Regions from separate parts of the Acetobacterium sp. K1/6 genome, predicted to be linked through region 2. Evidence: riboswitches for the same ligand, from Rfam matches in the RefSeq annotation. Region 2 holds a riboswitch; each other region holds the start of a gene.
What was found. Region 2 has a riboswitch for molybdenum cofactor ahead of U2P91_RS08305 (substrate-binding domain-containing protein). Riboswitches for the same ligand answer to the same signal wherever they lie in the genome.
Positions count from the first base shown of each region.

Region 1: another riboswitch for molybdenum cofactor. It lies ahead of U2P91_RS11795 (hypothetical protein); the one in region 2 lies ahead of U2P91_RS08305 (substrate-binding domain-containing protein).
Region 3: another riboswitch for molybdenum cofactor. It lies ahead of U2P91_RS07775 (4Fe-4S dicluster domain-containing protein); the one in region 2 lies ahead of U2P91_RS08305 (substrate-binding domain-containing protein).

Region 1 covers NZ_JAXQGA010000012.1:59,055-69,234, forward strand. Annotated here, with positions in the region: gene U2P91_RS11760 (corrinoid protein) at 1-294, shown strand, start outside; gene U2P91_RS11765 (uroporphyrinogen decarboxylase family protein) at 327-1,307, shown strand; gene U2P91_RS11770 (TetR/AcrR family transcriptional regulator) at 1,370-2,020, opposite strand; gene U2P91_RS11775 (flavodoxin family protein) at 2,272-2,799, shown strand; gene U2P91_RS11780 (hypothetical protein) at 2,796-3,449, shown strand; gene U2P91_RS11785 (DUF4349 domain-containing protein) at 3,596-4,633, shown strand; gene U2P91_RS11790 (zinc ribbon domain-containing protein) at 4,646-5,053, shown strand; molybdenum cofactor riboswitch at 5,232-5,354, shown strand; gene U2P91_RS11795 (hypothetical protein) at 5,481-5,978, shown strand; gene U2P91_RS11800 (hypothetical protein) at 6,068-6,649, shown strand; gene U2P91_RS11805 (molybdopterin-guanine dinucleotide biosynthesis protein MobB) at 6,673-7,437, shown strand; gene U2P91_RS11810 (hypothetical protein) at 7,434-8,114, shown strand; gene U2P91_RS11815 (ECF transporter S component) at 8,107-8,739, shown strand; gene U2P91_RS11820 (energy-coupling factor ABC transporter ATP-binding protein) at 8,810-9,493, shown strand; gene U2P91_RS11825 (ABC transporter ATP-binding protein) at 9,550-10,180, shown strand, end outside.
Region 2 covers NZ_JAXQGA010000007.1:129,719-139,898, reverse strand. Annotated here, with positions in the region: gene upp (uracil phosphoribosyltransferase) at 1-389, shown strand, start outside; gene U2P91_RS08325 (APC family permease) at 470-1,798, shown strand; gene U2P91_RS08320 (SpoIIE family protein phosphatase) at 1,969-3,132, opposite strand; gene U2P91_RS08315 ([Fe-Fe] hydrogenase large subunit C-terminal domain-containing protein) at 3,132-4,835, opposite strand; gene U2P91_RS08310 ((2Fe-2S) ferredoxin domain-containing protein) at 4,836-5,075, opposite strand; molybdenum cofactor riboswitch at 5,400-5,516, shown strand; gene U2P91_RS08305 (substrate-binding domain-containing protein) at 5,621-6,478, shown strand; gene U2P91_RS08300 (ABC transporter permease) at 6,538-7,239, shown strand; gene U2P91_RS08295 (ABC transporter ATP-binding protein) at 7,229-7,945, shown strand; gene U2P91_RS08290 (HD-GYP domain-containing protein) at 8,110-9,177, shown strand; gene U2P91_RS08285 (ABC transporter ATP-binding protein) at 9,446-10,180, shown strand, end outside.
Region 3 covers NZ_JAXQGA010000007.1:10,510-20,689, reverse strand. Annotated here, with positions in the region: gene U2P91_RS07785 (phytoene desaturase family protein) at 1-774, opposite strand, end outside; gene U2P91_RS07780 (aldehyde ferredoxin oxidoreductase N-terminal domain-containing protein) at 830-2,824, opposite strand; gene U2P91_RS07775 (4Fe-4S dicluster domain-containing protein) at 2,843-3,292, opposite strand; molybdenum cofactor riboswitch at 3,382-3,491, opposite strand; gene U2P91_RS07770 (helix-turn-helix domain-containing protein) at 3,617-5,095, shown strand; gene U2P91_RS07765 (methyl-accepting chemotaxis protein) at 5,260-7,482, opposite strand; gene lpdA (dihydrolipoyl dehydrogenase) at 7,695-9,074, opposite strand; gene U2P91_RS07755 (hypothetical protein) at 9,065-9,256, opposite strand; gene gcvH (glycine cleavage system protein GcvH) at 9,464-9,871, opposite strand; gene U2P91_RS07745 ((Fe-S)-binding protein) at 9,890-10,180, opposite strand, start outside.

The sequences.
Region 1 (10,180 bases), on a different contig from region 2:
AGTGCCGGATTTGATATGATTGATTTAGGTGTTGATGTACCCGCGGACACCTTTGTTTCGGCAGTTAAAGATAATGATAATGTGAAAATCGTCGCGTGCTCTGGCCTGCTGACTACCACCATGCCAGCTTTAAAAGAAGCCGTAGCAACCGTTAAAGCGGCTTGTCCGGATGTAAAAGTTATTGTTGGGGGGGCCCCGGTTACACCGGAATATGCTGCTGAAGTTGGCGCCGACGGATATGCGCCGGATGCTGGTAGTGCAGCTGTCAAGGCGAAAGAACTGGCTACGGCTTAATTTCATAAATATTTACAAGAGGAGAAATCAAAATGCTGACAAGAAGACAGAATCTGGTAGAGGTCATGAAGGGTGGTAACCCGGATCGCTTTGTAAAACAATACGAAGCTTTCGCAATGATGATGAAAACGCCAATTACACGAATTAAGCCACCAGTAGGTGGAGAGATTGTGAATGAATGGGGAGTTACCATTCGCTGGCCAGAAGGTCAATTAGGTGCCTTTCCGGTACATGATGAAGAACATATTGTGGTCAAAGATGTTACCAAATGGCGGGACTATGTAAAAGCACCTTCGGTTGAACAACCCGAGGAAAAATGGGCTGTTGCCATTGCTGAAGCCGAGGCCGTTGACCGAAATGATCAATATGTCACTGTTTTTGTGGCACCAGGAATTTTTGAGCAGGTTCATTATCTGATGAGCATGGAAGAAGCGTTAATGGCATATTACGAAGAGCCGGAAGCGATGCATGAGCTCATTGACTATATTGTGGAATTTGAACTTAAACTGGCGAAAGAGTTTATTGATCATCTTCATCCGGATGCAGTTTTCCATCATGATGACTGGGGCAGTCAGATCAATTCATTTATCTCTCCAGAGATGTTTGATGAATTCTTTGTTCCGGCCTATAAGAAAATCTATGGGTATTACAAAGACAATGGGGTAGAATTAGTCATACATCATAGTGACAGCTATGGTGCTAACCTGGTACCATCCATGATTGAAATGGGTATCGATATTTGGCAGGGCGTGATGACCACCAACAATGTCCCAGAACTGATTAAAGCGTATGGCGAAAAAATTACGTTTATGGGTGATATTGATAGCGGCGTTATTGATTTCCCGGGCTGGACCCAGGAAAATATTGCAGAAAAAGTGGAAACAGCGTGTCGACGATGCGGAAAACTATATTTCATACCTGGTGCCAGCCAGGGCCTGAACGTTAGTTCATTCCCCGGTGTTTACGAAGCAACGGATGAAGAAATTGATAAAATGACAAAAGAAATGTTTTAATTTAAAGGAGGTTTCATCCCATTTTAAATCTGGGTTGAAACCTCCTTTTTAGATGATAACAATTATTTATAGAGAAACTTAATTTGCCTGCAGTCAATGGTTTTAGCGATTTGGATACCCTTATAAAGAAGGGTGGTGACCGCATGTTGATCGATGCCAAGCAATCGGGGTAGAATTCCATTGAGTAAAAAGATCAATTCGTCAATCGAGTCATTTAAAGGTTTTTCAAAATAGTTCAGGAAATACTCGCGGCGTCCACCAAAATCAATAAAAAGTAAGTTATCGAATTCTCTTTCGCTGACGACTAAATTGTATTCTTTTATATAACCAAGGTAGGTGTTGCGGATGAAATCACCAGCAACACGATAGTTTGAGGCTTTTCTAAGAATTTCATAGTAAAACCGTCGATTGTTTTCATTGTTGAGAATCAGATCAAAATAGATATAACTCAAAGCCGCGTGATGAAGGATGGGATTTTCAAATCCATCAATTGTCAGTGCGTTTAGACATTTGTCAATTTGCTGGTAATAATCCAAATAGATCTCGTGGACAATCTTATCTTTTGTTTTAAAATAATAGGTAAAAAGACCAATGGGTGTATCAGCTGTTGTTACGATGTCTTTAATCTTTGTTTTTTCATAACCATGTTCATAAAAGCACTTTTTTGAAATTTCATAAAGATGGTTTCTTGTCTGGATACCTTTTTCGTACATTTTATACTCCTCGAGTCTTCAGGATTCAATCTGCTTACATCCTATCATATTTCGGTATAGATTTAAATCCAAAAAATTATAAATCAGATAAATTTTATGATTTTAATTTAAGTGGAAAGAAATAAAACAATTCGTCCCTTTAACTGATGACAATTGTTTCGGTTGACAATTTAAAATATATGTAATATATTACCTTTTAGAGAAGTGTGCTTTAACATCTGCTGTTATAAAATGAAGAAAAGAGGGCGATTATGATTACAATCTTATCAGATCATACAGAAGTTGGCGAAAGACTCAATAAAAAACTGAGGGATGGAAAAATAGAAACTGAATTTATTTCTTTAACTGATTTGGACGTGGGTCCATGTTACAGTTGTGGCGGATGTACTGATAAAACCTATGGACAGTGCATACATCGGGATGATGCCGATATTATTCTGCCAAAATTGATGAAAACTGATGTGTTGGTCATGGTAAACCCGGTTAAATGGGGAAGTTATTCATTTAAAATGAAACGTGTTTTCGATAAATGTGCTGTTATTGGAGATCGGCATTATTATTGTAAAAAGGGGGAGCTGGTTAAAGGAAAAATTGGTCGGGTTCACACTCTAGTAGCGATTGGTGTTAAGGATCAATGGAAGAATGACGAAAAAAGTGCTTTTAAGAACCTGGTTGTGGAAAACATCAAGATTATGAACATCAAGGGTAGTGTATATATGGTTGATGACAGCAACCTTAACGTTTGCCTTGAATCGGTAGTGGAGGGTTTAAACCAATGAAAAAAGCAGTTATAATAAACCTGAGTCCCAGAAAAACAGGGACAAGTATGATGCTGGCTAATCGTTGCCAGACGTTTCTTTCTTCTCGGGATTATCAGGCAGAAATACTGCATTTATATCCAAACTTAAAAAATTTAAATCCGTTATTGGTAGCTATTAATGACGCCCAGACGATTATCATGGTTGGTCCCAGCTACATTGATACTTATCCAGCCGATACAGTATACTTTTTAGAAGAGCTTGAAAAGAACCAGGACGTCCTCCATGGACAAGGTCTTTATGGGATTATTCAGGGCGGGATGCCCTATGTTCATACCCATGAATCAGGTCTGAACATGCTAGAACTGTTTGCCGGTGATTATGACCTCAGTTATAAGGGGGGATTTGTGATTGGCATGGGGGCAATGCTAAATGGTCAACCATTAGACAAACTATTAAATGGTAAAAAAGTTGAGCACGGGTTTGGACTTTTTCTGGAAAACGTGGCAAAGCAAGAAATCTCTCCGCCGAACCTATATCATCATGCCCAGTTAAGGATGCCGGGGCTGGTTTATTATTTAATGGCAAAAATGATGAATCGAAGAATTGATAAACAGCGTCGGGAAAAGGGGATTGGGGATCAGGCAAAAAGCCCCTATGAGAATCTTTAAATCAATGAGTCACAAAGAGAAGAGCAGGAGAATTAACGAACTGAAACGATAAAAAATAGTTTATGCATTTTTAGCGAAAATAAGGGTAAAAAGTAAAAAATAGATTAAATGACAAAATATCAGAAATTTACTTAGGAGGTGGATTCATGATTCAGGAAAACCCGAAAAAGAATCCGGAAGAAGAAAAATTAGGATGTTTGAGCCAGGAAAAACGCAGACGACTTAGTACCAAAAAAAATTACTTATGGGTTGTGGCGGTTAGTTTATGTTGTCTGGTGATGATCGTTGCAGGGGGGTGTTTTGGTGGCGCTATCCAGGAAAACAGTAAAACCGCAACCGATGAGTCCATGGTTTCTGATCAGACAAACGGTGAGATGGCAAGTGCGGTGGAGACAGTCGAGCCAGCGGCAAATGCCAGTGCACCTTTTGATGCATCAAAGATTATTTATAGCGGAAACATCAGTCTGAACACCGACGACTACCAAAGCACCTTTGAAAAAATTCGTAACTATGCGCAGGAATTGGGTGGATTTGTTCAGGATGCGGGATCGAACTATGCATCAGAACAGGCTGGCGTTCAAGCTAACTCAGGCTATCTTACCATTCGGGTGCCATCGGCGAAATTTTCAGAAGCGATGACCGAGATCCAGACATTAGGCAGTCCTATTAGTGCCAATGTCAGCAGCACCAATATTTCGCAGCAGTATCAGGACGTGCAGGCGCGTCTTAATAATCTGAAAATTGAAGAGGGACGACTGGTGGAGTATTTAAAACAGGCCATCAATATCACCGACTTGTTAGCGATTGAGAGTGAACTAAACCGTGTACGCACAGAAATTGACAGTCTGACCACCACGATAAAAAACTGGGATACCGATATGGCCTACTCAACGATTTATATTTCACTTTATGAAAAGAAATTATCCTCGTCAGTGGTAAGTTCCCCCTTTTCTGAAATATTTTCTAAAATAGCGGAAGGGTTTGTAACATCGATCAATTTAGTTCTTTATATCTTTGCCTTTCTGATCGTTTTAATTTTCAGGCTGATTCCATTTGCTGCCATTGCCGGATTAGGATTCTTTATTGGTGTAATGATCAGAAAGAAAATGAAAGAAAAGAAGCGTCGTCTCAAAAAAATCGAAACTATTGAACCGGAAGATACAAAAATAGAGGATAAAAAATAAGGAGGAAAGACAATGTTTTGTGAAAACTGTGGTAAACAAATTCCAGATGATGCAGCATTTTGTACCCATTGCGGAGCCAAACAATCAGGAAGTTCGGCACCATCCCAGACCGTAAGTACGGTACCAAAGCCCCAACCAGTCAGAGCAAGTCCACCACCACAACCGGTCGGAGCTACCGCGGGAGTGGATCTGATTACGATGGGACAGTACCTGATTATGTTTTTGATCACAGCCATTCCCATTGCCGGGATTGTGATGCTCTTTATTTGGGGATTTGGCAGTGAAACAGGCCCCAATAAAAAGAATTTTGCCCGGGCATATCTGATAATGATGGCAATTGCCATCGGCCTGGGAATTCTCATCAGCATTGTGATGGGGGCAATTATGGCATCCATTATGGGTTCTATGTATTACTATTAAGCAGCTATAACATACAAAAGAGATGCCTACGAGTTGGCATCTCTTTTGTGATTAGCACGTTATCGCGTGCGTTGTGTGAAGGATGGGTGAGAAGCGACTGTAAATTTATCAGGGCCATTAACAAATAGACATTGACAATTAAAGGCAAAAAAAATATAATAAAAATAATTAAATACGGAATGAAATTGCTTACTGATCTTAACTTCCTAAAATATTAGAATATTATGGAGGTTAAGACGTTAGGGTTTTGTTGGAAACGACAGGGCCTCCCACATTGGAAAAGTAAGAGAATTCATGTTTGCATCGAATTTTTTGTGGGTTTAGCTTTGCTGAGCCTTCTTTTTTTGCAAAAATTGTTTTTTTGTTTTTTCTGTTGGGATTTCTGACTCAGCATGCTTCCGTAAAAAAGAAAGTTCAGGAGGAAAAAATGAAAAAGAAGTTGTTAACACTGGCATTGGTGATGGTTTTAGGGGTTGGTCTGCTTGGTTGCAGTTCACCTGCGGCAGATTCAAAAAAAGAAGAAAACGCTTCCAAAACGGAAAGCCAGGAGCAGGTGGCCGAGTTTAGCATTACCCTGGAAGGGGTTGATGGAAAAACCCAGTTGACCCAGGCAGATCTTGCGGCTCTTCCTTTGGTTGAAAAAACCATAAAAATGACTAAAAAAGATGGCTCAGAAACAGGTGGGATTTTTAAAGGGTATGCCTTAAAAGACGTAGCCGAAAAATTAGGAGTCACCGATTTTACCAGCATCACGATGGAAGCATCAGATGGTTATTCCAAGCCCTATGATCAGGCGACGGTGGAAGCAGAGGATTCACTACTGACCATCTCACTTGACGGTGAAGAACTCGTCAGCGTAGTGGCAGGCAGTTTAGGTTCCAGCGCCTGGGTTCAAAACATCAGTAAAATGAGTGTTGTGAAATAATAAGAGATTAAGTGGGCAAAGTCACCTTTGCCTGCTTTGTTTTGTTTGGGGAGCGGTGCGGATTTTAGAATTAAAGGAGGGTTAAAAAGATGAGCAGAGAAACGCGTGATGATGACACCTTGGTTAATTTGAGTAACAAAAATTCTAAACGCAAAGAGCGGCTCAAACGATGGATCCTGCCACTGGTGATTCTCTCTTTAACCCTTTCTTCTGTTTTTCTGATTGCGATTAACAAAAGTCAGACGGAGCAGCGGTTGGGTGCTCTGGGGCAGGAAACTGTTAAAATAATAGTCGGTGATGAAATGGTTGCCCAGTTTAATCTTGACGAGGTCAAAGTACTGCCAAAGGTTTTGATTGATGAGGGGCTAAATACCAGTAACGGCAGAGAAGAGGTGGTCTTTGGCGGTTTGCTGTTAAAAGATGTGCTCGACACCACTAACTTTGACTACCATCAGTATAATACCGTAACCTATAAAGCCATTGATGGTTATGCGTCCCCCGGGACGGTGGCTGAATTGGACGCGGGTGGGGTCTATCTAGTCTATGAACGAAACGGGATTCAAAATACCGATAAAACTCAGGGTGGAACGGGTCCCATGGAAATTGTTATTACCGGTGAGACCTTTAGTTTGCGAAATTGCAAGTATTTAAGTGAAATATATTTCGAGTAAAATAATTACCATAAATGAGGTGCATGATGAAAGTAATGTCGGTAAGGGGATTGACCCATTCGGGAAAAACAACAGTGATCGAAACCATTATCAGAGGCCTGAGAAGAAGAGGCTATTCGGTGGGATCGGTTAAGGAAATCCACTACGAAGCCTTTATGATGGATCAACCGGGCACCAACACCGATCGTCATAAAGAAGCCGGTGCGCAACTGGTGACGGCTCTGGGGATGTATGAAACGGATATTCTCTATCAGGAAAAATTGCCGATCCGAAAGCTGCTGGCTCACTACGACTATGATTATGTGATATTAGAGGGTGTTGACGATCCAACAATCCCTAAAATTATCACCGGACATGATTGCGAAGGTCTTGAGGAGCGCTTAGATGACACGGTTTTTGCATTTTCGGGAGTTATTGCCGACAAACGTAAAGAATATCGAGGAAAAGAAGTGGTTCACTGCCTGAAGGAACCGGACCGTCTGGTTGATCTGGTTCAGCACTATGCGTTTGAGTTGTTACCTGGCTTTACAGAAAAGTGCTGTGGTTTATGTGGCACAGATTGTGCCGGTTTTTGTCGCCAGATTATTACAGGTGAGGTAAAAAGATCGGATTGTCCCCTTAAAGATGATGGGGTAACTCTAAAAATTAATGGACAAGCGATTGTAATGGTGCCCTTTGTTCAAAAACTCATTCAAAACGTCGTGCTCAGTGTGGTTTCAGAATTGGAAGGTTATGAAAAAGGAGCCGATATAAAAATACATATCGGCAGGCCGCAAGTGGATGAATGAGACTAATAAAAAACTATGAAGCTGGCACCTATGAGGTGATCAGGCAATTTAAAAGTAAGAAAAACCGGGTTCGACTGATTAAGATTTCAGATGGTGAACAGGTACTCGAACTGATCGAAAAGAAATTTGCAAAAACAGAATCCCTTGAAAATGAGTTGGCGATGCTAAAACGGCTGAGTGATATGGATTTTAGCGTAGCGCCGTGTCGGGGCCGGTTTGATCGGGTGCTTCTTTATGAATATCTTGAAGGTGTCACCCTTTGTGAAAAACTAGAAGTTGCAGAAGCGCAAGAAACAAGTCGTAGTGGTGATACAGTTATGCCTGGCAAGGAAATAATTGATCTTTTTAAAAAGACCATTGATTGGCTTAATCGACTGCATCAAAAAACTGGCCTGGCTTTTTACGACATTAATCTCAGAAATTTCATTATCCGTGATGGCACAGTTTATGCCATTGATTATGAAGATTTCCAGGCATTAACAGCGGCAGTTGATTATGGAAGACTGCTGGCCTTTACCCTAACCTACAGGCCCAGCTTTACCCAGTGGAAAAAAGCGCTAATCAGTGAACTGGAAGAATATCTAAAGAATCAGATCAAAGCGGATCTAGATGAAATTCGGCTGGAAAAAGAGAAAGAACTTGTGCGTATCAAGAAAAGGAGGGCTAAACTTGTTTGAGAAAAAATTTGAAAAGATGACCCTTTTTGATCTGGTCACCATTGCCATGATGTCAGCTCTGGGTATCGCGGTTAAGGTTGTTCTGGTACCCCTGGTACACATTATTACCGGTCCTTTTTTTATCCCGGGGGGTTCAATTTCCGGGGGAATCTATATGCTTTTTATTGTTTTAGGTGCCATGCTGGTAAAAAAAACCGGAGCGGCCTTTTTGGTTTGTCTGGTACAGGCCATTTTGGTAACCGTTACTGGCACGATGGGTTCTCATGGCATCATGAGTATGATGACCTATTTAATGCCGGGGATGGGGGTGGAAATTCTTTACTTCGTTATCGGAAAATATAAATATACCAAAGGTGGCTGTTTTAGTGCCGGGGTGGTTGCCAATGTGCTCGGTAGCTTTGGGGTTAATTTTGTCTTCTTCCGACTGCCGTTGATTCCGTTACTTTTGACCCTGAGTTTATCAGCCTTGTCCGGGGGACTGGGCGGACTGCTGGCCTACGCTATTGCGAATCAAGTCAATCGTCTCGGTTCGTTCAAGGTGCACGAGGCGGAGGAATCGCTTGATATTCGTCTTAGCGGTGATCCGGGACGAATCGATAAAGAGGAGAAGACCAACTGTGAATAAGGGGAAGGTACAAAAAAAGATCAAATCGATCAAAGTTGGAGACGAGATAGAAAGAAAATGGGAGGCAGCGATGAATCCGATTGAGGTCCACGATCTTTATTTTCGTTATCCTGGCTGTGATACCAATATTCTCCATGGACTGGATTTGAGTCTGAAAACAAATGAAATTTTAGCAGTCGCTGGTTATTCCGGCTGTGGTAAAAGCACCCTGTGTCATATCTTAGCTGGGATCATCCCCAAAACCATCCGGGGAAGAATTCAGGGTGAGGTGACCTTGTTTGGCGAATCGATTTTTGATATGCAAACACCCCGACTAGCCGAAAAGGTGGGAATTGTGTTTCAGGAACCGGATAATCAATTATTTTCTCCCACCATTGAGGCGGAGGTTGCCTTTGGACCCGAAAATCTCTGTGTCAAACGGGAGATTATTGGAGAACGGATCGCGGCGATGCTTCAGTTGGTCGGTATGGAAGAGTTCCGGTTTGAAACGCCCAACAATCTTTCCGGCGGGCAAAAACAACTGATTGCTCTGGCTTCAGTTCTTAGTATGGAGCCGTCGGTACTGCTTTTTGATGAGGCCTTGTCGCAGATCGATACCCGCGGCCGGGAGATGATCAAAGCGGTGATGTTACGCTTACGAGAAGCGGGGAAATCGATTATCATGGTCGAGCATGACTTTGACAATATGGACATTGCCGATCGCATCCTGGTGCTGAAGCATGGTCGGTTGATTCCTTACGAGGGCAGCTTGTAAATCGATCGATAAAAGTAAAACATATAAGTAAAGCATAAACAATGAACGGAGCCAGTATGGAGAGTTACATCAAACTTGCGGGAATAACCTATGCTTATCCCCGCAGTCGGTTTGCATTAAAAAACATCGATTTGTCGCTGAATCGGGGTGAAATTACGGGGATCACCGGCGAAAACGGATCAGGTAAAACGACCCTGGGGAAAATTATCATGGGCATTCTAAAACCTGATTCCGGAAGCATTGAGATTGATGGGGTGGACGGTAAGGCATTAAAGTTGTGTGAGCGGGGCGGAAAGATTGGTTATGCCTTTCAAAATCCGGATCGTCAGCTTTTTGCGGCCAGTGTCCAGGACGAAATCACGTTTCCCCTTGAAATTAAGGGACTCGATAAAAAAATCGCCCAAGAAAAGGCCGCTGTGCTGCTAAAACGGTTTGAGCTTAATCATCTCAAAGATCGGGTGCCGATGCGACTCAGCCGCGGTGAAAAACAGCGTCTGGTGCTGGCGGCAACCCTGGCCCAGGAACCCGGGTTTCTGATTTTAGATGAACCCGCAACGGGGCTGGATCGGGACCGCAAAAAAGCACTGTATCAATTAATGGAAGAATTCGCCGGGGAAGGCATTGGTCTGGCTGTGATTTCCCATGATCTGCAATTTATCAAGGATCATGCCAATCGCATTATCAAAC
Region 2 (10,180 bases):
GTTTGGGAATGGTTGAAGGCTTCACAAATATTATTCCCAAAGCTAAAATCGGTCACATCGGACTGTACCGTGACCCTGAAACCCTCCAGGCGGTGGAATACTACAAAAAACTACCTTCTGATATTGCTGAAAGAGAAGCCATTATAGTCGATCCGATGCTGGCCACCGGGGTTTCTGTGATTCATACCATACGCCTTTTAAAAGAAGCCCACTGCCCCAATATCAAGGTCGTTCATATTCTGGCCTGCCCGGAAGGTGTCAAAGCCGTCACCAATGCTTATCCTGAAATCCCCATTTTTTGTGCCGCCATTGATGATCACTTAAACGACCATGCTTACATTGTACCCGGTTTAGGTGATGCCGGTGACCGACTTTTTGGTACAAAATAAAAAATCATTTCCAGGTTATTACACCGAGGCCAATCGCGTCTTCTCTTAAGTTACCTGGAATCCAAACAGCGGAGGTTACCATGCAACAGTCACGCTACAACTTATTTACCGCCATCGCTCTTATTGTTGGCGTCGTTATCGGGTCTGGTATTTTTTTTAAAAGCGATAATATTCTCATTGCCACTGGTGGCAGTGTTGTTTTAGGTATTCTGGTCTTTGTTGTCGCCGCCATCAGCATTGTTTTTGGTTGTTTAACCATCGCTGAACTGGCTGCTCGAACAGATCATCCCGGTGGGGTCCTTACTTATGCCAAAGAATTTATCAGCCCCAGCATGGGTTCAGCCTATGGCTGGTTTCAGACCTTTATCTATTTACCCACCATCACGGCTATTCTGGCTTGGGTTTCCGGTATTTACTTTTGTATTCTCTTTAATGTGAATCAAACCCTGGAAATTCAAATATTAGCGGGCGTCGGGTGTTTTTTTGTGCTCTTTGCCACCAATATTTTTTCAGCTAAAATTGGCGGTTATTTTCAAAGTGCTGCGATGGTCATTAAACTGATCCCCCTGGTAATCATCGGTTTTGCCGGTCTGTTATTCGGTGGCACCGGAGAGCACTTTACCAGTACTGCGGTTTCGGAAATCGCTTCCACCGGCTGGATTGGAGCCATTGCACCGATTGCCTTTTCCTTTGACGGTTGGATTATTTCCACCTCAGTAGCCTATGAAATTAAAAACAGCAAGCGCAATCTACCCCTGGCACTAGTTATCAGTCCGTTGATTATTCTGGTTCTCTACATTGTTTACTTTGTGGGAATCTCTAATCTGGTGGGTCCAGCCGAAATTATGAATGTCGGAGATGCCCATCTTGATTTTGCAGCGACTATGATTTTTGGACCCAGCGGCGCAAAAATACTGATGCTATTTGTTTTTATCTCTGTCCTGGGAACCCTCAATGGCCTGGTGATGGCGATGATCCGGATGCCCTATGCTTTGGGACTCGATCAAATGATCCCCAAATCCAGAGCGATGACCACGATCTCACCACGATTTGATTTCCCGGTGAATTCAGCTGTTTTTGCCTTGATCATCGTGATTTTTTGGTTAGCTGTTCACTATTTTTCTCAAAAATATACCCTGTTCCCGAATTCTGACATTTCAGAAATCGCCATTGTGACCAGTTATCTGCTCTACCTCGGCCTTTATTACAAGGTTTTTATTTTATGGAAAAAGAAGGAAATAAAAAGCGTCTTCAGAGGACTGATTTGTCCAATCCTGGCTTCTATCGGTTCCTTGATTATTTTCTCTGGCGGAATCCAAAATCCCCTGTTTGGGCTTTATTTTGCTATTTGCGCCGTTGTTTTTGGGGCCGGTTATAGCTACTACCGTTATTATGTTATAAAAAAATAATTATTTTTTTATTTCAGGGTTAAACCGCATTGTTTGGGTATATAAGTTATATAGCTTTTCTCCTCAAAGCATATTATTAGAAGCGGAGCACCCTCACCGGGGTGTTCCGCTTCTCTTTTTGCTTGAATGCCTGTATTTTATTAGCTCGTGCTTAAAGTATTATACTTAAATCAAACATAAATGATATTTACTTCTTTATTGATGCTACGCAGCATCTCAATAAGTTTCTGGGTCACCCGCCATTTGGTGGTGAGTTCTTCTGGAAAATCGGGGTTTTGATGGGCGGGATTGATGGAGTTCCCAATAATCAGATCGATGGTGGTACATTCGTTCATCAGAATATTAGCCAGCATCGATGCACCATTTTTTTCCTGAAAGATTTCGCGACCACAGCGATTATTCATATAATCATCACAGATCCGCAGGGTTTCTTTCAGCGTCAGTACTCCCTCAGTTACCAGGTCAATCCCTTTGATAGTGGCAATCGGTGGTACCCGATCCGACATGGTGGAAAAATCGACTTTTACTTCTTCACCAAACTCCCGCGCCACAATATTGGCGGCCGTCCCGCCGCAGACGATTTTTTTGCCCCGACCCCGTTCCAGTAGCCGTTTAATCTCGGCGTCCTTTTCCTGATCCAACGGTGGACCTGAAAAAATGGTGACATATTTTCGTTCTTCCACCTTGATCACAGCCACTGTGGTATCGTCTCCCGGCTCCTCACCATACAGATTATAACAGGTATCCACCAGTGCCATGGAAATGTCCTTGGCTTTTTTGTTTTCATAGGATCGCGCCAGGATATAATCCGACGCTTCTTCCCATTGCCATCCAAAATTTAGTAAATTGCCAATCCCCGCATGGATCACGCCGTCACTGAAAAAGGCCATAATATCACCTTTTTCAATTTCCTTGGTGGTTTCATAAACAGACTTTCCCTGAAACTCAATTTCCTTCCGTTCCAGTTCGATGATTTCTCCATCGCGGATAAACACCAATGGGGGGTTATCAAATTCCAGAATATAAGCCATTCGATTTCTAAAAACCTGAACAATGGTAAAGGTCGAGTAGGCCATCCGACGAACACTGCATTTTGGCAGGGTGGCTTCCAGGGTTTCCAACACATCCATAATCCCCATTTTTTCTTCCAGCATGGTCGCCGCAATGGTGGAGGTCAGCGTTGCCAGAATGTTGGCTTTAACGCCGCTACCCATGCCATCAGCCAGCACCACAATGACGCTTTCATCATTAATTCGCACTTCCACATTATCGCCACAAAGCTCTTCATGAACCTTGTTGACACTATCGCTGGCAATATCCATAAATAAAGGCATTAACGTTCAACCTCCCGACTGGTTACAACTTTTTGAAGTTTGGTCAGCGTCACCTTGGTTTCCGCCGTGGTTTCGCCCAACAACCCGGCGATCTCGTGAGCAACCCGCATTTGCTTGTCAATCACCCGCTGAGCCATTTTAAGCGTTTCTTCCTGGATATTTAACATCTCCTGCTCCTGTTTTTCCTGCCTGGTGATATCAATAAAAATTCCCATATACAATTCCTGTTCTGGAATATAGGTCAGAATTTCCATAAAGATCCGGTTTTCTTTTTCGTAATGCCCTTTTCCGGTATAGGTATTGCCGCGGTTATTGTCCAGTTTTCGGAAGGGATTATAATCAAGCGCATCCACAAAATTGTAACGCATCACAGCTTCTTTTTTCATATTAAAGAGGCGTTCTGCGGCGGCATTAAACTCAATGATCCGGAATTTTTTATCCAGCACGGCAATGGCGTTGGGGGTGGTCGTAATGATCAAGTTTGAAATCGCTTCGGTTTTACTGGTAATCAGCGGCAGACACATATCCATTTCCGCCATATTCCAGTAAACCGCTCGGGCTTTATCCCGGCATGTTTCATAACCACAGGTGCCACAGTTGAGTTCATCCCGTTCTGTGAATTTAGACATCTGATTTAAAATCCTTTCAAGTTCTTCCTCGGGAACTTCGCCCAGATGATGAACCGGCCGTTTATGGAAGGACCGTCTACTATTGATTTCGGGAATCTCATTCGATGGTTCTTTGTTGCTGTTTAAATCGATATAGGTCTGGAGCATTTCCACCTTTTCATATTTAGACAAAGGGCTGTGAAGATTTCCGGGACCATTGACACACCCTTCTTCGCAGGCATTCATTTCAATCCAATACTTCTTCTCCAGCTGATGAATTTCATCCATGAACGCCATGCAATCCTTGACGCCGTCGATGCGAAGAATTTTCCGGCTGCCGTCGAGATTTTCGACACTGTTTTTAGCCAGTCCTCCAGTAATTGGATAGAGCCGTCCGGTATTGGTACCGATGGCGTTGAATTCCTCTATCGGCATCTTATTGGGGTCAATATGCTCCTCTTTAATCCAGGCATCGATTTCATCAAAGGTTAAGACCCCATCAATAATGCCACGGACATCCGTATCATGAACCTCCATTTTTTTTGCCAGGCAGGAACCAGCGTAAACGATCTTAGCCTCCGGGTATTTTTCTCTAAGAATCTTGCCATGGGCGATCATTGGCGAAACCTGATGGCTCAAGGCGGACAAATACTGAGGATAATAAATTTCAATGAGATTTTTTATTGCCGCACAGGAGGAAGAAATCACCAGCTTTTTATCACTGCAATATTCATCGGCGTAAGCTTTGGTGACTACCTCAGCACCGATGGAAGTTTCCTCAATGATTGTAAATCCCAGTTCCCTTAGAATTCCCAAATACTGTCTGGGATGGTTAAGGTAATAAGCAGTCGGAAATACTGCTGATAAACTGAGTACCACCTGCTCGGTTTTTAGCCATTTTTTGATGGTATCAACATCACTATGGATCTCTTTGGCATTATGAGGACATGTTGCAATACAGATCCCGCAGCCAATGCACATCGACTGAATAATCTGGGCGTGTTTATCCTTCAGTTTTATGGCTTTGACTGGACACTTCCGGATACACTTATAACAATTACGACATTTATCTTTTGAAAAATTAATGATACTCAATTATTTTTCCCCCATAATTTTCTCGAAAATTTCTTTCGCATTTTCAGTTGAAACGGCATAGATGATGTCATCACATTCCACGGCAACCCCCTCCGTACATTTCCCCATACAAAATGACCCTACCAGTTCAACCTCATCCCCTAATTCTCGCTCTTCAATAATTTGATTCAAGGCTTTAACAACCTTATAGGATCCGTTTACATGGCATGCACTGCCAACACATATTCTTATTGTCTTCATCACATTATCCTTCATAAAAAATATTCTACATTAGTCTGGTTGGTTCATGGTATCATCAGATTTTTTGTCTGTCAACGGCTGGGCAAAAATGTCATACTAAAAGATCTAAAAAAAAAGCAGTTCAAAATCAGGATAAAAAAACGTTCATTTTTGATGCAAACCCTCCTCAATTTTTTAACGATTATTGATACTTTTTACCCTTACTTTTAATTTATACTGGGTTTTACTCAAATATCAGCAGATTCATGGGTAAATCCGACTTCGACCTTGACGAAGCCAATAATCTTTGCTAAAATCGGTGTAATTGAATAACGTTTTCTTAATGAAAACAATACAATCCGAATTGATGCACCTACGGTTTGCTATGGTTTATCAATCGATAGAGTACGGTTAGAAATGATTGTGCTTTCCAGTGTGTAAAGGATGGTGGAATTCATGGAATTATCTGACTGTTTTTTTGAGCAGTCATTTTATTTTTTTGGATTGACCTCCCGTTATGTCATTAAAGAGACTTCTCTTTGATACTATTTTTTAGGAGGAAGAAAATGAAAAAGAAATTGTCAGTATTGGTTATTGTATTATTTGTCTGTACCCTTGCCCTGAGTGGCCTGGGCTGCACCCCGGCTAAAAAGGAATTAGAGCCTGGTTCTAACGGGGAGATCATTCTTGCCACCACCACCAGTACCCAGGATAGCGGTTTACTGGAAGTGATCCTACCGGATTTTGAAGCCCAAACTGGGATCGCCGTCAAGGTTGTTGCCGTGGGCACCGGGAAAGCCATGGAAATGGGAAAAGCTGGTGAAGCCGATGTCCTTCTGGTTCATGCACGTTCCCAGGAAGATCAGTTCATCGCCGATGGATACGGAGCCGAACGCTTTGATGTCATGTATAACGACTTTGTTGTGCTGGGACCAAAAGAAGACCCGGCCAAGGTAAAAGCAAACGCTGCTGCTGATGCTGCCAAGGCTTTTACTGCCATAGCTGCTGTGCCATCAACCTTTGTCTCCCGGGATGACAAATCCGGTACACATACCAAAGAGCTGGCCATCTGGAAGGCTGCCAATATCACCCCTGCAGGCGACTGGTATTTAAAAACCGGCACCGGCATGGGCGAAACACTAACTGTTACCAACGAAAAATTGGGCTATACTCTGGCTGACCGGGCAACCTACGCCAACATGAAAGATACCATCACCAACCTGGAAATTGTTTGCGAAGGCGATACAATTTTAAACAATCCTTACGGGGTTATTGCTGTATCACCATCAATCAATGACCAGATCAATGCCGACGGCGCGCAAGCCTTTGTTGATTGGATTATATCACCCGAAACCCAAAAACTGATCGGTTCATACGAAGTGAATGGGAATCCGCTGTTTATCCCCAACGCTGCACAAAAATAAAAAGTTAACTGAGGTCCTGGGAGAAGATCTTCTTCCAGGATCGCATTGTGGAGAAATCAATGGACTACATACTCAATGGTTTTGTTGAAGCCTTTCGGCTCATTTTTTCTTTTGATCCTGAAATCATTCAAATTGTTTTGTTATCGCTTTTTGTCTCTTTTTCTTCGACCCTTTATGGCACCCTGATCGGCGTTCCTCTTGGCATTCTTCTGGGCATCAAAAAATTCAGAGGCAAGACAGTGGTGTCCCGGTTTCTTTATACCTTCATGTCATTTCCGCCGGTTATCATTGGTTTGTTTACCGCCCTCTTTTTAGCTCGTTCTGGTCCTTTGGGTCAGTTTCAGCTGATGTATACTGCCACCGCAATGATCATTGCCCAGACTATTCTGGTTACCCCCGTTATTATGGGCATCATCTTTAACCATGCCAGCACCAGTGGCTATGAGGTAGTCCAAACGGGGAAAACGCTGGGTGCTCAGGGGTGGGATATTCTGATCCTGCTGATTCTGGAACTAAAAGGCGTCATTATGATCGCCCTGGTCAGTGGGTTTGGCCGGGCCATTTCTGAAGTCGGCGCAGTAATGATTGTGGGTGGAAATATCCGGGGGTTCACCCGCGTGATGACGACCTTTATCGCCATGAATAACAATATGGGTCAATACAGTGTCTCCATCGCTATGGGACTTATCCTGATGACCATCTCTTTTCTTACCAACTCGATTTTATACCATTTTATCATAGGGGATCAAAATGAATATTAAGACGCGTAATATTACAAAAACATATAAAGATAAAACGGTGCTCAATCTGAATGGTCAATCTCAAGATCTTTTTTTTGAGTCTGGAGAAATTCACGGCATTATCGGACCTAACGGATCTGGGAAAACCACGCTAATGAAAATAATGGCCGGTCTCGTTACCCCAACTACTGGGAATGTACTTTATAATGGCGTGCCCTTAGATCCGAATATTTTTTGTGAAATGACCTATTCCAATCATACCCCCACCCTTTTTTCACGCTCAGTTTATGAAAATATTGCCTATCCGTTAAAAATCCGCAAACGTGAAAAAGACGAAATTGATCAAACCGTATCACAGTTATTGAATGAGTTCGAAATTGAAGCGATTAAGAATCAGAGTGCCCGACATCTTTCCGGTGGGGAATCCCAGAAAACAGCACTAGCTCGCGCCTTATCTTTTTCACCCCAAGTTCTATTTTTAGATGAGCCCACGGCGAATATCGATCCCAAAAGCATCCAGATTATAGAAACTGCTTTAAAAACGAGAACTAAAGAGCAGGGACTTTCAATTATTATTATCACCCATAATCTCAGTCAGGCTTTCCGGATCTGTACCCACCTGACGTTTCTGGATCAAGGATCTTGTCTTTTTTCTGGCACACCGGAAAAAATCATGGCCTCTAACCATCCTACAATCGATGAGTTTATCTCACTTGATCGATTTTAAAACGCTATTATCTGAACTAAAATCACAGAAATTCAAATATTTTTGTGAGAACTATTTTTTATCAGACTTACCAGGAAATTTTGATTGCATAAACGGGGTTTTTATAGTTATAATATTTACTTAGTCCAGACTTTATATGGGGTCATTATATTGGGAGGAAAACCATGAGATATGTGCCAACATTTTGCCTGCGCGAAGGAATGATGTTAGGAAACAATCTTTGGGGTGAGCGGGGTGAGTTGATTCTTGCTAAAGATACTGTTCTCACCGAAGATTACATCGAACGAATAAAAAAATTAAATTATAATGGCATATATGTTGAAGATGATCTGACCAAAGATATCCAAATCATTAATATTATCAACGATCGTGTCCGAGCCGAAACCGTTAAATGTATTAAGGATGTTTTCATTACTACCGAAAACAAAGGTGCCTTAAAAAAGAATACCTTTAATGACATGCAAAAACATATTGAAAGCATCGTTGACGAAATTCTTCAGAATAGCAGTATGGTGATTAACATGGTGGATCTGAAGGTTTTTGATGACTATACCTATTTCCATTCGGTGAATGTGGCTGTCCTTTCCATTTTATTGGGTTCAGCCCTGGGTCTGCGCCGGGAACAGCTGTGTGATCTGGGTATCGGTGCCATTCTCCACGATATTGGCAAAGTTTTTGTTAAAAAAGATATTCTTTGTAAAGAAGGGGAACTTTCAGAGGACGAGTCCTGTGAAATGCAAAACCACTCGACCCTCGGTTATGATTACATTAAAAAAGTTTCGACCATCAGTATGTCTGCCCGGATTGGCATTTTAGACCACCACGAAAAATTTGGCGGTGGTGGTTATCCCAACAACCTAAGTGAAGAGCAAATCTCCCTCTTTGGACGAATCATCGCCATTGCCGATGTTTATGACGCCATGACTTCCGACCGACCTTACCGCAAAGCCATTATCCCCTCAGAGGTGATTGAATATATCATGGGTTCATCCCATACCTTATTCGATCCGGATCTGGTCAACATCTTTATCCGAAAGATCGCTCCCTATCCCATTGGCACCTGTGTGGAACTGAGCAATCGGTTAACCGGTATCATCATTGAAAATTATGAAAGCTTCTCGATGCGCCCCAGGGTCCGCATTTTCAAAAGAGATGGTGAAGACATTGATCCTTTTGAGCTTAATCTGAGTGATCGGGCTTTCCTCAATATTACCATTACTAGCATCTTATAAATGACGCATTCGTTTTAAATTAACAAAAGCGTTTAAGATTTTGCTTTGAGTGTTGTTCCAGTTAATGGGACAGCACCTTTTTTAATTAAAAAAGTCGCTTTAAAACCCATTTATATTGCTATTTAACCCATTACATGTTAGAATAAATTTAATTGTCATAATGCATCAGCAAGCAACGAACCGCTTAATCAACCCTGGGGAAAGCCTGGGGATTTTTTTGCTTAAATTTATCGTTTCAATACAGAGCTATCAATGGAGGATTTATGAATTGAAAAAAAATACCGAAAAAATTATCCAGGTTAAAGACCTGGTCAAACATTATGGGGACAAAACGATCATTGATGAAATTAATTTTCACATTCGGGCCAATGAATTCCTGACCATTCTCGGCCCCAGCGGCTGCGGAAAAACCACCTTGCTACGAATGATCGGTGGGTTTGAAACCCCGGACGCCGGAGATATTCTTTTCGAAGGCAAATCGCTGGTCAATATTCCGGCCAATAAACGGCCCATTAACACCGTTTTTCAAAAGTATGCCCTGTTTCCCCATTTAAACGTCTATGATAACGTGGCCTTTGGGTTAAAAATTCAAAAAAAAGCCAAGGCTGAAATAGACACCCTGGTTCAGGAAATGTTGCGGATGGTCAATCTTAAAGGGCAGGAACAACGGGATGTCAATTCCTTAAGCGGCGGCGAGCAGCAGCGGGTCGCCATTGCCAGAGCCCTGGTTAATCACCCTCAGGTCCTGCTGCTTGACGAACCCCTGGGTGCTCTGGATCTCAAGCTTCGCAAAAACATGCAACTGGAACTAAAAAAACTCCAGAAAAAAACCGGCATCACCTTTATTTATGTCACCCACGACCAGGAAGAAGCGATGACAATGTCTGATACCATTATCATTATGAACCATGGCCGGATCCAACAGATCGGCTCACCGGTGGATATTTATAACGAACCCCGAAACGCCTTTGCCGCCGATTTTATTGGTGAAAGCAATATTCTG
Region 3 (10,180 bases), 120 kb from region 2:
ATCTTCAATGATAACTTTAATGACTTCTGAGTTTGTTCTAATATCACAACCAAAATTCGTGGTAATGGCTTCCGCTATGGGCTCACATATACCATGCTGAAGATCAGGGATTGCGACTGACATAGCCCCCTGATTGCCAATCCATATGCGCAGCATCACAAATCCTTTGGCTGCTGAACCATAGTTCCAGGTGAATTCCGCATCAGCAGTCCAGCAGAAACAGGCCATCAATGATGTAAACACATATTCAATCCCCTTATCCATACTCCGGGATTGAACCCAGTCTTTTACTGATACTTCATCCCATTCTTCACACATTTCTTTAAATGGCTTGTGAAGTATTTCATCAACCATCGGATATAGTTCAGACTTACAGCTGTTAGACCAGAGATCCGGACGGGCTTTTTTTAAAAAACTCTCCATCCAGTCAACAGCAGCTTCGGTTGTGATGCATTTTGGAATTGTCATATATGGATCCTCTACACCATTAAGATAAAGCCGCGGTTCTCGGCTAAAGTGCAGTTTAATGTCGGCACCAAAATCTTTTGCTGCATTCGCCCATCCGTACCCACCACCACCATTGAGGGATGTCATAATTAGTGGCAGATGCATCACAACATTATATCCATTGGCAGGGTGGGCCGCAGCCCTCCCACCAATTACCGAACCTTTTTCTAAAAGCAGAGTCCTTTGGCCGCTTTTAGCCAAATATCCGGCACAGGTCAGACCTGCAAAGCCAGCACCAACAACGATATTTTCGAATTTTTCTGCCATGTTTTCTCCTTCTTTCATCTATATCGATTTAAAAATATCTGATTAACGTCTATTTTTATTTTTGGGGCAATTTATCTATTTTCGCCAGTTCATCAGCCACATCTTTCAATCCATATTTTTCGTACGTTTCCCGGGTCGGCCAACCGGTTTCTCTGTCCCAACCTAAATATTCATACCAATTTTGAGTAGTAATTTTAAATTTATCCTTATCATAGGCATCATAAAGCCGGGGCATTAACTCATTAAATTCCATATCAGCGGTTCGTTCATGGTTTCGGATCTGAATGGCTCTAAACAAGGTATTGATTCGTTCACCATATTCGAAAAACTCATCTTCGGTAACATTAACTCCAGTAACCTGGGAAAAGAGAGTTGCTTCCATAGAAGTCGTTTCGGAACCGTCCCCGACCTCATCATAATCAAATTCCATTCCCATATATTTACGCAGTGGGAACTGGAAACAGGCGGTCAGAGAATCTAACAGCGTTCCCCGAATGGTGCTTTGTCTTGCCCACTCCAGTGGGAAGGTACTGTTATAATGATCTTTTTCTGTTGCCATCCATTCACCAAACCGCTTATGCGCCCAATCCGGCCACTTGCTGTGATGAGGATCTCTGGTTTCAATGAGCCAGTTTAAAAGACCTGGCATGCCCATTGGGAATGGCATTTCCATAACCAAACTTCTTGATGTGTATCCCCAGGCCCCCAACGGTGCCAGCGGCAATCTGACCTTAGGCCAGTTACCTTCTCTGGCTGCTTCAGGACCTTCATAAATAGGATGAGCGTATTCATCCTCACCCAATTCCACAACCGTTCGACGGATCCCCTCAGCCATGAGATCCCCAAAACCTTCACGGTAGGCAATCATTTTCAGAAGCTTAATCCACCAAACATTTGACCGAACATCAGTTGGCATTCCAACCTTAGATTCGGTGTCAAGACCCATAGCTTTTGTATAATACAACCAGGGAACAAAACCATAAATGATATCAAAATGGCCAAACCCCAATTGTTGCGCCAGTTCATGAATTTCCAGACCTTTTCTGAAATTTTCGCCCGGTACTGTTTCATTTTCTCGATCGAAAAACTGCTCATAACGGGTGTGGTTGCATCCTGTCATAGCGTGTATCAGTTTCGGTTCGGTTACAGCAGGCACATTTTTGAATTCAAAGAAACCACAGGAGGCATAGCATCCCAATCCACAAGAATGACTTAAAAATTTAAAGGGTTTATTGTGAACATTCCCCATCCAGTTGATTGAGAAATTAGGTTTGCGATCCGGGCCCGTCCAGCGATCCCAGAAAGGATTTGTTTTATCATCGGCCAAATCCATATCGTAAACAGGCATGGGTTTTCTGATCGGTCCAAATTTCAAGGTTGTTTTTAATAGACCTTCCGGATCAGCGACCTTCACCTGATGTTTGCCCTTAGTTACCGTGATGGCCTTGAGATTCTTTGAACCCATGACGGCACCATGACCACCCTGGCCGGTTGCACTGTGAATGCCGCAACCGATGATAGCAAAACGAATCAGGTTTTCACCTGCTGGTCCAATCCCATAAGACGACGAGTTTTCCCCATGACGGTCATGTAATATTTCCTGGGCATCAACCAGCCCTAATCCCCAGATATCCTGTGCTGACCTTAATTCTGGCCCATCTGCTGAGATATAAAGATAGGCCGGTACCGGTGATTTACCTTCGATGATAATCCCATCATAACCGCACCACTTTAGATAGGTGGGTAAAGAACCGCCGATACCGGTATTTGCGTATTGTTCTGGATAACTGTGTGGGGATATGGAAACAAATTCAGCTCTTCCGCTTGAAGGTGACGCTGTTCCGGTAACCGGCCCAGTCATAAAAATCAGTTTGTTTTCTGGGTCGAATGCTTTAATCCCTGGCGGCATTTCATCCCACCAAATCTTATGTGCAACCCCCAAACCACCGACAAATTTCGGAACATACTGCATGGTATCGACATCTGAAAACGTACCGTCCGTTAGATTTACTCTTAATATTTTTCCTGCCCATCCGCATTGTTCATTCATAGCTTCATCTCCCTATCTTTAATATTTCTTGAGTTGCAAACACATAGTCGGACACATTTGAACACATACTGGTCCATCTTCCCGTTCTTTGCACAAATCACATTTCTTCGCTTTTTTATTGATACTATCAAAATTAATTCTTGGCGGATCCAGTGGACATGCCTTAATACAGGCTTTACAGCCAATACACTTTTCAGCGTCAATGCATCGTGCACCTGTCGCCTCATCGATGTAAATTGCTTCAACCTTGCAGGCATCCATACATGATGGCGCCAGACACTGTTTACATGAATACGTGATGTACTCCCCAGCAAAAATATCGCTTGATTCCCAAAGCCTGTTTAATTCTGAACCACAGGCACCATCATGTGTTGCTGCACAAAATAATTCACATACCTTACAATCCTGGCATGCTGCAACTGATGGGTCAGTCATACCGATATAACCCTTCGCTTTTTGAAAACCCATTTATCAAACCTCCTAAATTTATTTATAAATAGTGTCTCATATGATTTGGAACACCATTTATTTCAAATGCAAAAAAAGAAAACAAAACGATTGAAACGTTCTGAATTCCTTTTCAAATGGAAGGCAAAAAAATTACTTCTTTTACCCATTGTTCACATTGGCCACATGGGTCATATGTAAATCGGAATATATTATTATTGAAACTGACCTTTAGGTGTAGTATAATCCCATTATCGATCTTTGTATACGTTCACATAGACCAAATCTTTACACGTCTAAATTAAGTCGACTGTTCATTTTGAACAATTGATAAAGGAGTTTGTCATGAAATTGAGTTTGTATATTTTGAAGGACTGGTTTGACGCAAAGGGGGTTAAAATCCTCGCATCAAAAATGGAAGATGAAACTTCAGAACCTGGTATAACAGGTATCCGGTTAAAAGATAAAGAGCGACCAGAATTAGCAGATGTTTTCTTATATATCACTGAATCGACAGATTTAGAATCAGAAATTAACCCCGTTCTGAACACCAATCGATGTGTTGTCTGTGTCTATAAATCTTTTTATCTTGCTGTTGAAGGAAATGTTATTTCGATATTTAATGAATCGCTCGCTGCTTATGAATTCTTTCAGTTATGGGAGTCTTCGCTGAAAGATGCTGTTTATTCAAATTCATCTTTGCAGGATCTTGTCGACCTTGCTGTTCCGGTTTTCCGGAATCCTATTTTTATCGCTAATTGGCAGGGTCGCGTTTTTGCTTTTTCCCGCGAATATCAAAATGACTATGTTCGGGGAACTTGGCAGCACATCGTCAAATCTGGACGGGTTCCACTTTACTCAATCCAAATGTTGCGAAAATCGGATAATTACTCAGTTGTTTTACAAGGTACCAAGGCTTCCCTGTTATCATTTGGCGAACTATCTCACCGCTGTATCGGTGGCACCTTAAAACAGGCTAATGACATGCATTTACACATCCAAATCATGGAATACCAAACCGTTGTGACAACCGGGCACTGTCAATTGGCGGATATATTTCTTAAAATTGTATCATTTACCCATTTTCCAGGACTATCCACCTATGCGCAGTCCATGTCTAAAATATTTTGTGAACTGTTAAATAGAAAAACAGTCCCAAAAGAAGAATTGGATTGGGTACTCTTGGCATTGGGTTGGGAAAATAAAGTTCCCTGTGTTTTATTATTGTTTGTGAATAACCATGAGCAACTGACAAAGGAATCGTTAAATGGTTTGCTTGATCAGTATATTCCCCAGGGTAAGCGTCTTGTCTACGAGAATGAAACCTTATTACTGCTGTTAAAATCGGAATTTGATACCCTGGTTGATGAATTAACAAACCTCATTCAACCGCTTGATTTTATCTGTGGTGTTTCCCTGCCTTTTGCAGAGTGGGATACCTTGGCTGAGCGCCTGAATCAAGCTAAACTGGCGATCCACTATGGTAAATCCGCAAATACCTGTATCCGTCGTTGCGAAGATTTCACAACCTCCTATATCCATGATTCTCTGCTAAAAACAACCAAAGATCTCTGTCTGTGTCATCCAGCCATTTTGATACTAAACGCCTATGATCGTGAAAATGAAGCTGACCTTTGCTTTACATTGTTTCAGTACCTGAGATGTGAAAGAAACAGCACCATTACATCGGAATGTTTACACATTCACCGCAATACACTTCAGTATCGCCTGAAAAAAATCCATGAGCTGATCCAAGTGGACATGAATAACCCGGATATCCGTGAACATTTGATGTTATCTTATGAAATGATTGTAAAAAACTAAAATAATACCAGTACCGAAAGCTTTTCTTCCATTAGATTATCTGGCTATGCACTGTTGTCATTTTTATGTTTTCCGCTACAAGACTGCGATCGATTTACTCACTTCAAAAAAATTCGCCACAAAAAGACATGTTGCTTTTTAAGACAATAAGAATCATTATCGTCTCACTTCTTCTTTAATTCAAACAAACCAACCATATTCTTAAGCATTTGAGCCTGACTGGATAATTCTTGACTGGCTGCCGCGCTTTCCTCTGCGGTGGCCGAATTGGTTTGAACAACGCTTGAAACCTGTTCTATACCAAGGGTAATCTGTGAAATTTCCGAGGCCTGATCATTGGATGCTCTGGCTATTTCTGCCACCAGACCAGCAACCATTTCAATATCGCTTAAAATTACCATTAGACTTTCAGCTGTATCACCAGCAATCGCTGTGCCATCTGCCACTTTTTCTATGGAACCTTCAATTAGTGCGGTAGTTTCCTTTGCGGCTTCGGCGCTCCGTGCCGCCAAGGTTCTTACTTCTTCGGCAACAACAGCAAATCCCTTCCCATGCTGACCGGCTCTGGCCGCTTCCACGGCGGCGTTCAATGCCAGAATATTTGTTTGGAAGGCAATGTCGTCGATTACCTTTATAATTTTGGAAATATTGTTGGATGAATCATTAATTTCTGTCATGGCCTGGACCATTTTCGCCATTTGTGCATTCCCTATCTGAGCATTCTCACGAACCTTTTCTGTAAGAGCATTGGCATTATTGGCATTATTGGCATTTCGTTTTGTTTCATCGGCCACTTCTTCGATCGAAGCACTTAATTCCTGAATGGAACTCGCCTGTTCGGTGGTTCCCTGCGCCACCGCCTGACCCCCATCCGAAATCTGTTGTGCACCAGAATCTACCTGTTCGGCGGCAATATCGATATCTTTCATGGTTTTACTCAAACTCTCTGCGATACCGTTGAGCGAAGTTTTAATTTCCATAAAGTCACCCAAGTACTCGGTCGTGATTTCCTGGTTAAGATTTCCCTTACTGATCGCCGCCAGTGTTTTCGATATTTCGCTGACATAACATTTTAAGAATTCAATGGTTTTATTCATATTATTCTTGATTTGTTCATTTTCCCCCTTGTAACTCCCGATCATGACGGCACGAAGATTTCCCTGAGATAATTCATTTAGAACAACAGAAGCTTCCTGCATTGGGGCTGTGAGAGCATCCAAAGCATTATTAAAACCTGCAATAACCTGAGCATATTCTCCTGAGAAGCGACTTGTATCGCCACGGTTATCCAAGTTACCTGCAATGGCAGAATCAGTTAATTGGCCAGTTTCCTGTACCAGCATGGAGATGTTTTCTGCCAGGGCAATCATACTCGGAAGATATTCGTCGTTTTCGCTTAGTTGACCATGTAGCTTCATCATTTCCAGCTCATTTTTAAATTCCCCAGCGGCAATTGCCTTATTAATTTCAACAACATTAACAATTGTTTCTCTGACCCTATTAACCGAAGTCGCAATTTCTCCGTAAATACCGGGATAATCGCCTTCAATTTTCTGGGTGATATCATTGACGCGCATCAGTCTTAAAACCTTATTTCCTTCTTCCAAAGCCCCTAATCCGTCAACTCCGGAATTCATAAAATCAATGATTTTCTGATAATTACCAGGATATGTTTCGTAAATTCTATCCGGTACCACACCTACTCCGATTTGAGCAATATATCTGCCTGCGAGACTTACAATGGTTGAAAGATTCTCGTAACCTTTTTTAATGCTGATCATAAATTGCTGGTACGATCCGGAATAACCGACAGTCTCAGTTATTACATCAACCTTCCTGCCAGCAGTGGCTTCCTCTCCCAAATATGTCAGTTCCTCGGAAACATGATTCAGGGTGCTCACCAGACTGATCAGCGCATGAGAAAGAACATCTTCGCTGGACTGAGGTATAATCTTCACTTGCAGATTGCCTTTTGCTAACTCCTGAACAATTTCTGCCTGACTTTTGCGGATATCGACCATCCGTTTAAAAGATTGAGCAAGCTGCCCAAATTCATCTTTGGTTTTTACTTCCGGTATTTCCATCGATACATCACCCTTAGCCAATCGATCCAAGGTGTCCTTATACGCTGTCATGGGACCAATAATTTTATTAGCTGCAACACAAGCTGCGACACAACCAAGTATGAGCACACCAAGCGTAAGAACAAGAATGATATTTTTGGGCGCCCCAAAGTAAGCCAGTATACCTAATGGAATCACCGCTAATGAAAGCAATGTCACTGTAAACACTGCCATTTTAGTGGTCAAACGGATTTTTACCTTGACATCTTCAAGAGAAACTGGCATATTATCTGAAAAAATGTTTGCTTTTTGATTATTATTCATATCCTAATCCTATTTCTTTTTATTTATTTATCACACAAACTTCGCACATAAATCATCGACTGCGTGTATGAGCCAATATTTTCAAACAGAAAAGCTCTTCACAATGAATTAATTCATTATTTAATGTGCGAAGTTTGAGTAAATAATTATTTAATTGAGAGCTTAACGCTGGTATGAAATACGGACTGCCAGAAAAAATTAAATACTAAAGGTCAGGCTTTGTGTACACACACCCCATGAACATCATGCGCTGCTTCCATAATTGCTTCTGATAACGTTGGATGGGCATGAATGCAATCCCCAATCTGTTCTGCCGTCAATCCCAGGTGTACTGCCAGCGAAAGTTCTGCCAGGAGATCGGTGGCATGAGCACCGACAACCGCGGCACCAATGATGACGTCTTTGGAATCAACAATAATTTTAACAAACCCCTGAATTTTACTCATTGCCTGCGCTTTGCCAAGGGCTCTGAAATCAAATTGTCCGACTTTATAGGCAATCCCCTGGGCTACGCATTCCAGTTCGGTCAAACCGACCCCTGCCACTTCCGGTTCAGTGTAGACACAGCGGGGTACAGCTTGATATGCTACTGTTTTTCCGGCATCTTTTACGGCATTGTAAGCTGCGACGATCCCTTCTTTAGCGGCAACATGTGCCAGCAATGGTGTCGCAACGATGTCACCAATGGCATAAATGCCTGGGATATTTGTTTCCATTTTATGGTTAACGTTAATGCGTCCGCGTTCATCAACAGCAACACCAATGCTCCGGGCATTCAGGTTATCAAGGTAACTGCGACGTCCAATGGCAACCAGCATTGATTCAGCTTCAACCGATTTGCCATTGGTAAGATTTGCTTGTATACCCGTTTCAGTCACTTCAACACTGGCAATGCCATTACCAGTCAGGACTTTTAGCTTATCTTTTTTAAATTGACGCGCCAGTTGTTTGGCTGTTTCAGCATCTTCTAATGGAAGAATCTGATCAGCCATCTCAACAATCGTAATCTGAGTTCCCATGCGACTGAGGAATTGACCAATTTCACAGCCAATGACCCCGCCGCCTGCAATGATCATAGATTTTGGCAATGCCTGAAGCTCCAGCACCTCATCACTGCTGATGACTTTTTTTCCATCAAATTGGAACAGAGCCGGAACAATTGGTACCGATCCTGTCGCCAGAATAATCTTATCTGCTTTAATGGTTACCGTTGTTCCATCGTCTTTTGATACTGCGACGGTATTTTTATCTACCAGCGTTCCAGTACCTTTGATCATAGTCACATTGTTTGCGTTAAAAAGATATTCAATTCCCTTCACCAGGCCACTAACCACCTTGGCTTTACGCTCCATAATCGCTTTAAAATCCGGGGCTACCGTGCCTTCCACATTAATGCCGAAGGCTTTGGCATTATGAATGGTTTCCAATGCGTCGGAAGTAGCCAAAAGCGCTTTTGTCGGGATACAGCCGCGATTTAAACACGTTCCACCGGGCGAATTTTTTTCAATAATCGTCACTTCAGCACCAAGTTTTGCCGCCATAATGGCCGCTTCATATCCGCCTGGGCCTGCTCCAATAACTGTTATCCGCATATCGTCACCAACCGTTGTACTCTGGCCATACCGATGCTTTTTGGTGCGTTTGCTTCTGCGCCTTTGGCTGCCGTTGCAGCAAATCGGCCTATTTCTAATTTTTTGAGTAATGAATTTTTCATTATTCTCTTTCGCCTTTCTTTGTCTGTTATTCTTAATTCAATTGCTTTGATGCCCGTCATTTACCTGACCTGGTTTGTTAAATGGTTTCTGACTAAAACCGGACATCGGCATATACAGCACAATGACTCAAACCAGAAAAAGACTGAGTTCTCTAATTTATCGAACCTCATCTTTAAATTTCTGGTTTAAGTCATCAAACTTACTTATTTATCCGGATCTCCTTCACAAAGATCCGGATTATTTCCCCGACTTTAATTAACCGCCAATTAACTCGTTTTTTCTTTGATCAGCGCTTTATATTCATCAGCGCTGAGCAAATTCTTAAGCTCTTCGTCCAGGTTTGATGGTGTGATCTCAATAATCCAGCCGGCGTCATAGGGATCCCGGTTAATCATCTCAGGATCATCAGCAAGATCTTGATTTACTGCTGCAACGATGCCGCTGATTGGGGAATAGATGTCGGCAACCGATTTGGACGATTCAGCCGATCCAAAAGACTCCAATTGCACAACCGCACTCCCAACTTCCGGAAGATCCACATAAGTAATTTCACTGAGCATCTTCTGCGCGTAATCAGTAATACCAACCTTCACCGCCCCGTCGCCGATAACTTTTGCCCAGGTATCTTCTTTCGTATAGGAAGGTATTCCTCTTACTTCATATTCTTCAGCCATATTTTCAACACCTCTTTCTTAAATCTGTATACCCATGGCATTGGCCACCAGAACAGACAGATCGATTACTTCAATTTTTGATTTTCTTGCTGCTGCATTCAGGCCATTTTCACAGGAAGGACAAGTCGAAACAATCGTTTCTGCAGATGTCCCTTTCGCTTCGGCGACACGGCCGGCGGCAATCTCATTTGATATTTCCGGGAACGCTGTTGAAACCACCGAACCGCCACCACAACACCAGGCGTTTGCTTTGTTTCTTGGCATTTCAACAAAGGTTGCCCCTTTAACTGCGTTCAGCACTTTTCGTGG